DNA from 2 places in the Streptomyces sp. NBC_01092 genome. Region 2 is predicted to be linked to the other one. Evidence: riboswitches for the same ligand, from Rfam matches in the RefSeq annotation. Region 2 holds a riboswitch; the other holds the start of a gene.

Region 1 (4,205 bases), 3.1 Mb from region 2:
GCCGGCGGCCGGCTCGGCGACCGCATCCTCGGCTCGTACCGCGCCGGTGCCGTGGGGCGACAAGTTCTACCGCACCGACGACGAGCGCCGGGACGCCGGCTTCGCCCTCTACTCCATGGCGATCAACGGCGTCTTCGCGGGCCCGCTGATCACCGGCTGGCTCGGCGACCACAGGGGCTGGCACTGGGGCTTCTCGGCCGCCGCCATCGGCACGACATTCGGCCTGGTCCAGTACGTCCTCGGCCGCCGCCGCCTGGCCAGGCGGAAGCACGCCGCCGAGTTCGCGCCGGACCCCGACGCCATGCGCCGGGCGATCCGCCCGATCGTTACGGGCCTCGTCAGCACTGCCACCATCGCCGTCCTCCTCGCGGCCGCCGGCCGGCTCCCCATGGACCGCTTCGTCGACCTGCTCACCCTCGTCTCGGTGATCGCAATCGGGGTCGCCCTCGGCGGCCTGTCCTTCCTGCTGATGGCCCTCCCGACCTCGGGCCACTCCTCCGACGCCGCGTCGCGCGGGCTGCGCCGCACGATGCACCCGGTGCACTGACCGGACGGGGGCCTTGCTCATGCGCATCCGTACGTCCTTCCCCTACGAACGACCCACCACGACCTCCGCATCCCGCTCCGGGACGGGCCCCTGCTCTACGCGCGCGTGGCGCCCTGTCACGAACGAGCCCCTACCGGCGCTCCTCGCCGACGGCGTCGAGGTCGTCAACTGGCCCGCGGCGCAACCCTGATGCGACGGCAAGGTCGGTATGTTCGGCATCTCATGGAGCTTCAACTCCCTCCAGATCGCGGCCCTCGCCCGAACCGCTCAAGGCGATCGTCACGGTCTGCTCCACGGACGACCGCTATGACAACGACGTGCACTACACGGGAGGTTCCGCCCTCGCGGTCGACATCCACGCCTGGTCGGCGACGATGCTCGACTTCGTCTCCCGCCCGCCCGATCCGCGGTACCTCGGCGACGCGTGGCGGGGGCATGTGGCGGGGCGGCTGGAGGCCGTCGACCCGTTCATCCACACCTCGTTGGAGCGCCAGAGACGCGACCGACCGGGTCCGCGGCCTGCCGCCGGGCCCGGCGATCGGCTTCCTGCAGGAGGCGCTGCGCTGGTGGGACCACTGACTGAAGGGCGCGACCACGGGCGTCATGGCCGAGCCCCTGCTCAGCTCGTACGTCAGCGACTGGCACGCCCAGCCACGGTGTACGCCGCCCCGCCCGGCAGCTGGGTCAGCGAGCCGGCCTCGCCCTCTCCCCACGTGCGCGACGTGACGTACGCCCTCCAGGGCGCCCCCGCCCTGGTGCGCTCCCCCATGCACACCCGCCTGGACGCCGGCCGCTTCTTCCCCTTCGGCAACGACGCCGACCTGCCGCCCGACCAGCCTGAGGAGGACGCGCGTTCGGCGTGCTTCGACTTCGAAGTGGGCGAGGAGACCTGGGTGTTGGGACGGCCGAAGGTGCGGCTGCGGCTGACGTCGGAGGTGCGCGCGGGCAGGTCGTCGCTGGAGACGTACACGATCGACGAGTCGGACCCGCTGTCGGCCCGCGCCCGCTCGGAGTGGTCGATCCGGCTGCACCGGCCGGAGCCCGCGTGGGACACGACGGTGCGTACACGCTCGGAAATCAGCCACGAAAAGGGGCATTTCGCCACCCCCCAACGAGGCCAGCCACACGAAGGGCGAAGAGGTTCTTTACCGCCGAACACGGGAAAAACGGACCCCACGGACAGCCGGTTAAAGGTGAGTTGGAGGCATTGCCCGATTTGCCACTCTTGCGCTCACCAGTGAGTTGGGTCACTCGGGCCGAGTCCGGCACCCGACCCGGCACACCCCCTTCCCTCCTTGCGCCGAACGTAAGTTGAGGGTTGGCAACCGCAAAGGATCAAGCACCCCATTCACACCAGACCATGGTCAAACGGCATGACAGCCCCCCATGGCACTTGTTCCGGGCATGTGCTCTCGCATACGTTCCCGCTCGTCGGGCGGACGCCGAATCCTGCCGCCGCCCGAGTCATCCCCGACGAACACACACGCGCGGCAGGAGCGGGGGACCCAGGTAAGTCGCCGGACCGGACGCCTTGATGGCGCACCGGCACGGCTAGGGGTGAAGGCGCGCCGCCGCAGGGCGGCGCGTCCGGGCATCTCCCGCCCGAACCCGACAGCTCACCTCGCAGGCGCCGGAGAGGAACAGCGCCATGCCCCGAGGCAAACACCGCCGCCCCCGCACCAACCCGCTCACCCGCCGCGTCATCGTCGCCGGTACCGGCACCGCCGCCCTCGCCCTCCCCCTGATGAGCGCGACCACCGCCGGCGCCGCGGAGTCTTCCGCAGCCACGGTCGGGTCCGTCACGTACACCACCAAGAAGGGCGACTCGCTCTACGGCATCGCGGACCGCTACGACGCCCAGGGCGGCTGGAAGCAGCTCTACAAGGACAACCGCAAGGCCATCGGCGACAACCCCCGGCTCATCCACACGGGCCTCGAGCTGAAGGTCCGGACGACCAAGAAGGTCAGCTCGCCGGGCAAGACGGCCGACCATGCGTCTGCACCCGCCAAGAAGTCCTCCGTCGCCCAGGCCACCCAGGCCTCCGTGAAGACGTTCCCGGACAACCTCGACGGCTGGATCCGCAACGCTCTGGACATTATGGGGCAGAACGGAATCCCCGGTTCGTACGAGGGCATTCACCGCAACATCATGCGTGAGTCGTCCGGCAACCCGCTGGCCATCAACAACTGGGACTCCAACGCAGTGGCGGGCACCCCCTCCAAGGGCCTCCTCCAGGTCATCGACCCCACCTTCGCGAGCTACCACGTGCCGGGGACCGTGTACGACCCCTTCAACCCGGTCGCGAACATCGTGGCCGCGTGCAACTACGCAGCCGCGCGTTACGGCTCGATCGACAACGTGAACGGGCCGTACTAAACCGGGCACAGACTTAGTACCTATTAGGCCCAATTCGCCCCTATTGGGCGAAGTCGACCAGGCTGCCCGCGAACAGTCTCTCGAGGACGACGGCGATGCCGTCGTCCTCGTTCGAGAGGGTGATCTCGTCGGCGACCGCCTTGAGTTCGGGATGCGCGTTGGCCATCGCGACCCCGCGGGCGGCCCAGTCGAACATGGGGATGTCGTTGGGCATGTCCCCGAAGGCGATGGTCTCGCGCGGACCGAGCCCGAGATGCTCGGCGGCGAGCGCGAGACCGGTCGCCTTGGTGATGCCGCATGGCTGGAGTTCGACGGTGCCCGGTCCCGACATGGTGACCGTCGCGAGCGAACCGACCACCGAGCGCGCTGTCGCCGCCAACTCGTCGTCCGACAGGGTCGGATGGCGCAGCAGCACCTTGCTGATCGGCTCGCACCACAGGTCGTCGCGGCGCTCGACGCGTACGGCGGGCAGCGTGGGGTGCGGCATCAGATACCCGGGCTCGATGAGCGTGAGCCCGTCGACGCCGTCCTGGTCGACGGCCGCGTACACCTGGCCCGCCTCGGCCTCGATCTTGCCGAGCGCGGTCTCCGCCAGCTCCCGGTCCAGCGTCACGGACCACAGCAGACGGTCCGCTCCGGCGTCGTACAACTGCGCGCCCTGTCCGCACACCGCGAGCCCCCTGCTGCCCAGGTCGTCGAGCAGCGGCCGCACTCTGGGCGCCGGCCGTCCCGTGACGACGAGGTGCTGGGCACCGGCAGCCGCCGCCCGCGCGAGCGCGTCGACGGTCCGGTCGGAGAGCGTGTCGTCACCTCGGAGCAGCGTCCCGTCCAGGTCAGTGGCGATGAGTGAATATGCGATGGGTGGGGCCATGATCAGAGAATACGGACAGGACGCCCCATCGACTCGACCTGAACCGGACGGCTGCTGCGTTCACATGTGTTGACACCTGTTCCGGTTCCCTTTCTGCCTCCGCATGCACAACTTCCTTCCGCCCATGGCGATTTCACTCCCACGTGGCCCCGAAGCACCCCCGAGCCCGCGCCGAGGGTGACGACCTGCTGTTTCGCCGGCCTCGGCGACGCGGGATCTCCGTACTGCCAAGGCAGGCGGCTCACCCGTAACGTGTGGCCCGACCACATGGCATACGGAGCGTATGAGAGTGAGGCAGCACCCCATGCCCCCCTTCGATCTCCCCGAGGGCGACCCCTTCGGCACGCACAACCTTCCGTACGGTGTCTTCTCCCTTCCCGGCTCGGACTCCGCACGACGGGTCGGCGTCC
Region 2 (4,205 bases):
GCACTGGGGGCCGCGGATCGAGCTCGCCGACGCCGAGGCCCTCGCTGTCCGCCCGCTGCCGGAGTACTGGCCCTTCGAGTCCCCGCTCGACGGCCGCGAGGAGTACCCGGTCGAGGGCGGCCCCCGCTTCGTACGGCCCGCCCTGTCCGTGCGCACCGACGAGCGGCGCGGCACCGAGTGGGGTTTCGAGCGCCACGAGACCGAGGGTGACGAGCTGCGGTTGCGCTTTCGTGACGGCGGGCTGAAGGTCACCCTGCACTACCGGATGCGCCAGGACGTCGTGGAGCGCTGGGTGACTCTGGACAACGAGGGGCCCGCCCTGGAGCTGCTGCGGGCCGACTCGGCGACCTGGACGCTGCCGGACCGGGAGGACTGGCGGCTGTCCCAGCTGCACGGCCGCTGGGGTGCCGAGTCCCGGCTGGCACAGGCCCCGCTCACCTACGGTGAGAAGGTCATCGGCAGCCGTCGCGGACACACCGGGCACCAGCACCTGCCGTGGGTCGCGCTCGACACGGACGCCACCGAGGAGCGCGGCGAGGTCTACGGCTGCGCGCTCGGCTGGTCCGGGTCCTGGCGCATCGGCGTGGCCCAACTCCCGGACGCGCGCGTGCAGATCACCGGCGGAGCCGGGTACGACGACTCGGGTCTGCTGCGCCTGGCGGCGGGGGAGTCCTTCACGACACCCGTCTTCGCAGGCCTCTGGAGCGACGGCGGCTTCGGCGGGGCCAGCCGCGCCTGGCATGCGTACCAGCGCGCGTATGTGGTCCCGGACGCCGACCAGGACCGGCCCGTGCTGTTCAACTCCTGGGAGGCGACGGAGTTCGACATCTCCGAGAAACAGCAGAGCCTGCTCGCGCGGCGGGCCGCGGCCATGGGCGTCGAGCTGTTCGTCGTCGACGACGGCTGGTTCGGCACGCGCACCAGCGACCGCGCCGGGCTCGGCGACTGGACGCCCAACCCCGACCGCTTCCCGTCCGGCCTCAAGCCGCTCGCCGAGCACGTGCACACGCTCGGCATGCAGTTCGGCATCTGGGTCGAACCGGAAATGGTCAATCCGGACAGCGAGCTGTATCGCGCCCACCCGGACTGGGTGCAGTACCAAACGGGACGAAAGCGTACGGACTTCCGTAATCAACTCGTACTGAACCTCGCCCGCGACGATGTCCAGGAGTACCTCTGGGAACAGCTCGACGGGCTCCTCTCCAGCGCCCCGATCGACTATGTGAAGTGGGACTTCAACCGCTGCTTCTCCGACGCCGGCTGGCCCGGCGAGCCGTATCCGCAGCGCCTGTGGGTCGACCATGTGCGCGCCCTGTACGCCCTGCTGGACCGGCTGCGCGCCACTCATCCCGGCGTCGCCTTCGAGTCCTGCTCGGGCGGCGGCGGACGGATCGACCTCGGCGTGCTGAGCCGTACGGACCAGGTGTGGACCTCGGACAACACCGACCCCCTCGACCGGCTCGCCATCCAGCACGGCTTCAGCCAGATCCACCCGGCCCGGGCCATGGCCGCCTGGGTCACGGACAGCCCGAACGCCATGCTCAACCACCGCGCCAGCTCGCTGCGCTTCCGGTTCGTGAGCGCCATGGCCGGGGTGCTCGGGGTCGGCGGTGACCTCGCGCAGTGGACCGAGGAGGAGCTCGCCGAGGCCCGGGAGTGGGTGGCGCTCTACAAGGAGATCCGGCCCCTGGTGCAGCGCGGCGACCTCTACCGGCTGCGGCCTCCGCGTGGCGGGCTGAGTGCGGTGCAGTACGTGCTCGGGGGCGACGCGGTCGTCCTCGCCTGGCTCCAGGCGCAGAGCTACGGCGAGCCCCTTCCGGCGCTGCGGCTGCACGGCCTGGATCCGACAGTGTCGTATGAATGCCTTGAAACGGGCGAAATACACCGAGGGGCCGTACTGGTACATCACGGACTACCTACCGGCCTGAAGGGCGACCTGGATGCGGCAGTTATTCGGCTCCGTCGCATCTAGGTGTTCTGTCCGAATTGGCGCCTTCATTCCAACTCGCTCTGCAATAAAGAAAGCTGGAGCAGCGTCACGTGAGGAGCGTCATATCCGTGACGGTGCGTCGCCCGTCATGTCCACGTAATTCATGTGCTTTTCATGGGGCTTTGAGTCGGGCGGCACCCCCATATTTCACGCACGGTGACGGCTAATTCCCACAAGGGATCAACAGGAACGCATTCGGACGGAACCTCTCACTTGTTCCTTTGCGTCTTCCTCGCTTACGTTCGCCACCAATCCGGACGGACGCCTAATCCTGCCGCCGCCTGGATCCCGCGCTAACTCACCCGTACACGGCAGGAGCGGGGGACCCACAGGTACAACCGCCTGTTCCGGTCTCCGGAACGGCTTGGGGTCAAGTCGCGCCTCGGCGCGGCCGGGCATCTCCAGCCCGCACCCGACAGCTCACCTCGCAGGCGCCGGAGAGGAATTCGCCATGCCCGCGAAGGGTAAGCACCGCCGTCCGAAGTCCCTGCGCTTCACCCGCTCCATCGCCGTCGCCGGAACCGGTGGCGCCGCTCTCGCTCTTCCGCTCATGGGAGCCACCGGCGCCCACGCCGCTCCCTCGCAGACCGTTTCGGAAAAGGCCGTCTCGTCCCTTCCGGCCGCCGGCCAGAAGGCTGCTGAGAAGAAGTCCGCCAAGAAGACGGACGTGCGGACCTATTCGGTGAAGGTCGGCGATTACCTTTCGAAGATCGCCAACGAGCAGAACGTCGGCGGTGGCTGGAAGAAGCTCTACGCCGACAACCGTGAGGCCGTCGGCGCCGACCCGTCGCTGATCCATCCCGGTCTGAAGCTGACGATCGGCGGCAAGAAGGCCCCGGCGACCGCCCCCAAGTCGTCGTCCTCCAAGCCGTCTTCGGCGTCCAAGTCGTCCTCGAAGGACTCGTCCGCCGCGAAGTCCGCCACGCCGAAGAAGGCGCAGAAGGCGACCACGGCCGCCGAGACGACCAGCACCGTCAACGGCTTCTCCGCCCCGCTGGACGGCGCTTCCCTCGGCACCGCCTACAAGGTCGCGGGCAGCATGTGGTCCAGCGGCTATCACACCGGCGTCGACTTCGCCGCCGCCACCGGCACCTCACTGAAGGCGGTCGGCGCGGGCACCGTCGTCTCGGCCGGCTGGGGCGGTGCGTACGGCAACCAGGTCGTCATCCAGCTCGCCGACGGCTACTACGCCCAGTACGCCCACCTGTCCTCGCTCTCGGTCTCCAGCGGCCAGAGCGTGACCGCGGGCCAGCAGATCGGCCTCTCCGGCGCGACCGGCAATGTCACCGGCCCGCACCTGCACTTCGAGATCCGCACCACGCCGGACTACGGCTCGGACGTGGACCCGGTCGCCTACCTGGCCTCCAAGGGCGTCTCCATCGGCTGACGCGAGAACCACCTGCCTGACACGCGGCCGAAGGCCGGACCCCGATCCCCGGGTCCGGCCTTCGGCATGTTCCGGGACTGGCGGTTGCGCGCGTCAACACCCCTGATCAGAGGGATATTCCTCGCTTGGCGAACACTTTAGGAGTGGCTTATCTCACCGCTCGTCAACCCTTTCCTACGGTCGCGTAGGTCACATTCAAAGGTGAATCATGTCCCGATGTGGCAGACGATTCGAAGAGTGACAGCAGATCAGTGATCGGGTCGTACGTTGCGGTGGGGGACAGCTTCACCGAGGGCGTCGGCGACCCCGGCCCCGACGGGGCGTTCGTCGGCTGGGCCGACCGGTTCGCGGTCCTGCTCGCGGACCGGCGCCCCGAGGGCGACTTCAACTACACCAACCTCGCCGTGCGCGGCAGACTGCTCGACCAGATCATCGAGGAACAGCTTCCGAAGGCCGCCGAACTGGCCCCGGACCTGGTCTCGTTCTCTGCGGGCGGCAATGACATCATCCGACCCGGAACCGACCCCGACGAGGTCGCCGAGCGCTTCGAGCGGGCGATCACCCGGCTCACCTCCGCCGTCGGCACCGTCATGGTGACGACCGGCTTCGACACCCGTGGCGTGCCCGTGCTGAAGCATCTGCGCGGCAAGATCGCCACGTACAACGGACATGTGCGGGCCATCGCCGACCGGCACGGCTGCCCGGTGCTCGACCTGTGGTCCCTCAAGGCCGTTCAGGACCGCCGGGCCTGGGACGACGACCGGCTCCACCTGTCTCCCGAGGGGCACACGCGCGTGGCGCTTCGCGCGGGCCAGGTCCTCGGCCTGG

Evidence for each region. Region 2 has a riboswitch for cyclic di-AMP ahead of OG254_RS42595 (LysM peptidoglycan-binding domain-containing M23 family metallopeptidase). Riboswitches for the same ligand answer to the same signal wherever they lie in the genome.
Region 1: linked by a shared signal. The riboswitch ahead of OG254_RS28800 (transglycosylase SLT domain-containing protein) and the one ahead of OG254_RS42595 (LysM peptidoglycan-binding domain-containing M23 family metallopeptidase) in region 2 are both predicted to bind cyclic di-AMP.

What each region holds. Positions count from the first base shown of each region.
Region 1 is NZ_CP108659.1:6,302,114-6,306,318, reverse strand. Features, by position in the region: partial or broken gene OG254_RS28810 (MFS transporter) at 1-433, shown strand, start outside; partial or broken gene OG254_RS28805 (CocE/NonD family hydrolase) at 567-1,738, shown strand; cyclic di-AMP (ydaO/yuaA leader) riboswitch at 2,009-2,190, shown strand; gene OG254_RS28800 (transglycosylase SLT domain-containing protein) at 2,196-2,924, shown strand; gene OG254_RS28795 (HAD family hydrolase) at 2,965-3,795, opposite strand; gene fahA (fumarylacetoacetase) at 4,100-4,205, shown strand, end outside.
Region 2 is NZ_CP108659.1:9,424,619-9,428,823, forward strand. Features, by position in the region: gene OG254_RS42590 (alpha-galactosidase) at 1-1,972, shown strand, start outside; cyclic di-AMP (ydaO/yuaA leader) riboswitch at 2,272-2,437, shown strand; gene OG254_RS42595 (LysM peptidoglycan-binding domain-containing M23 family metallopeptidase) at 2,442-3,377, shown strand; gene OG254_RS42600 (SGNH/GDSL hydrolase family protein) at 3,629-4,205, shown strand, end outside.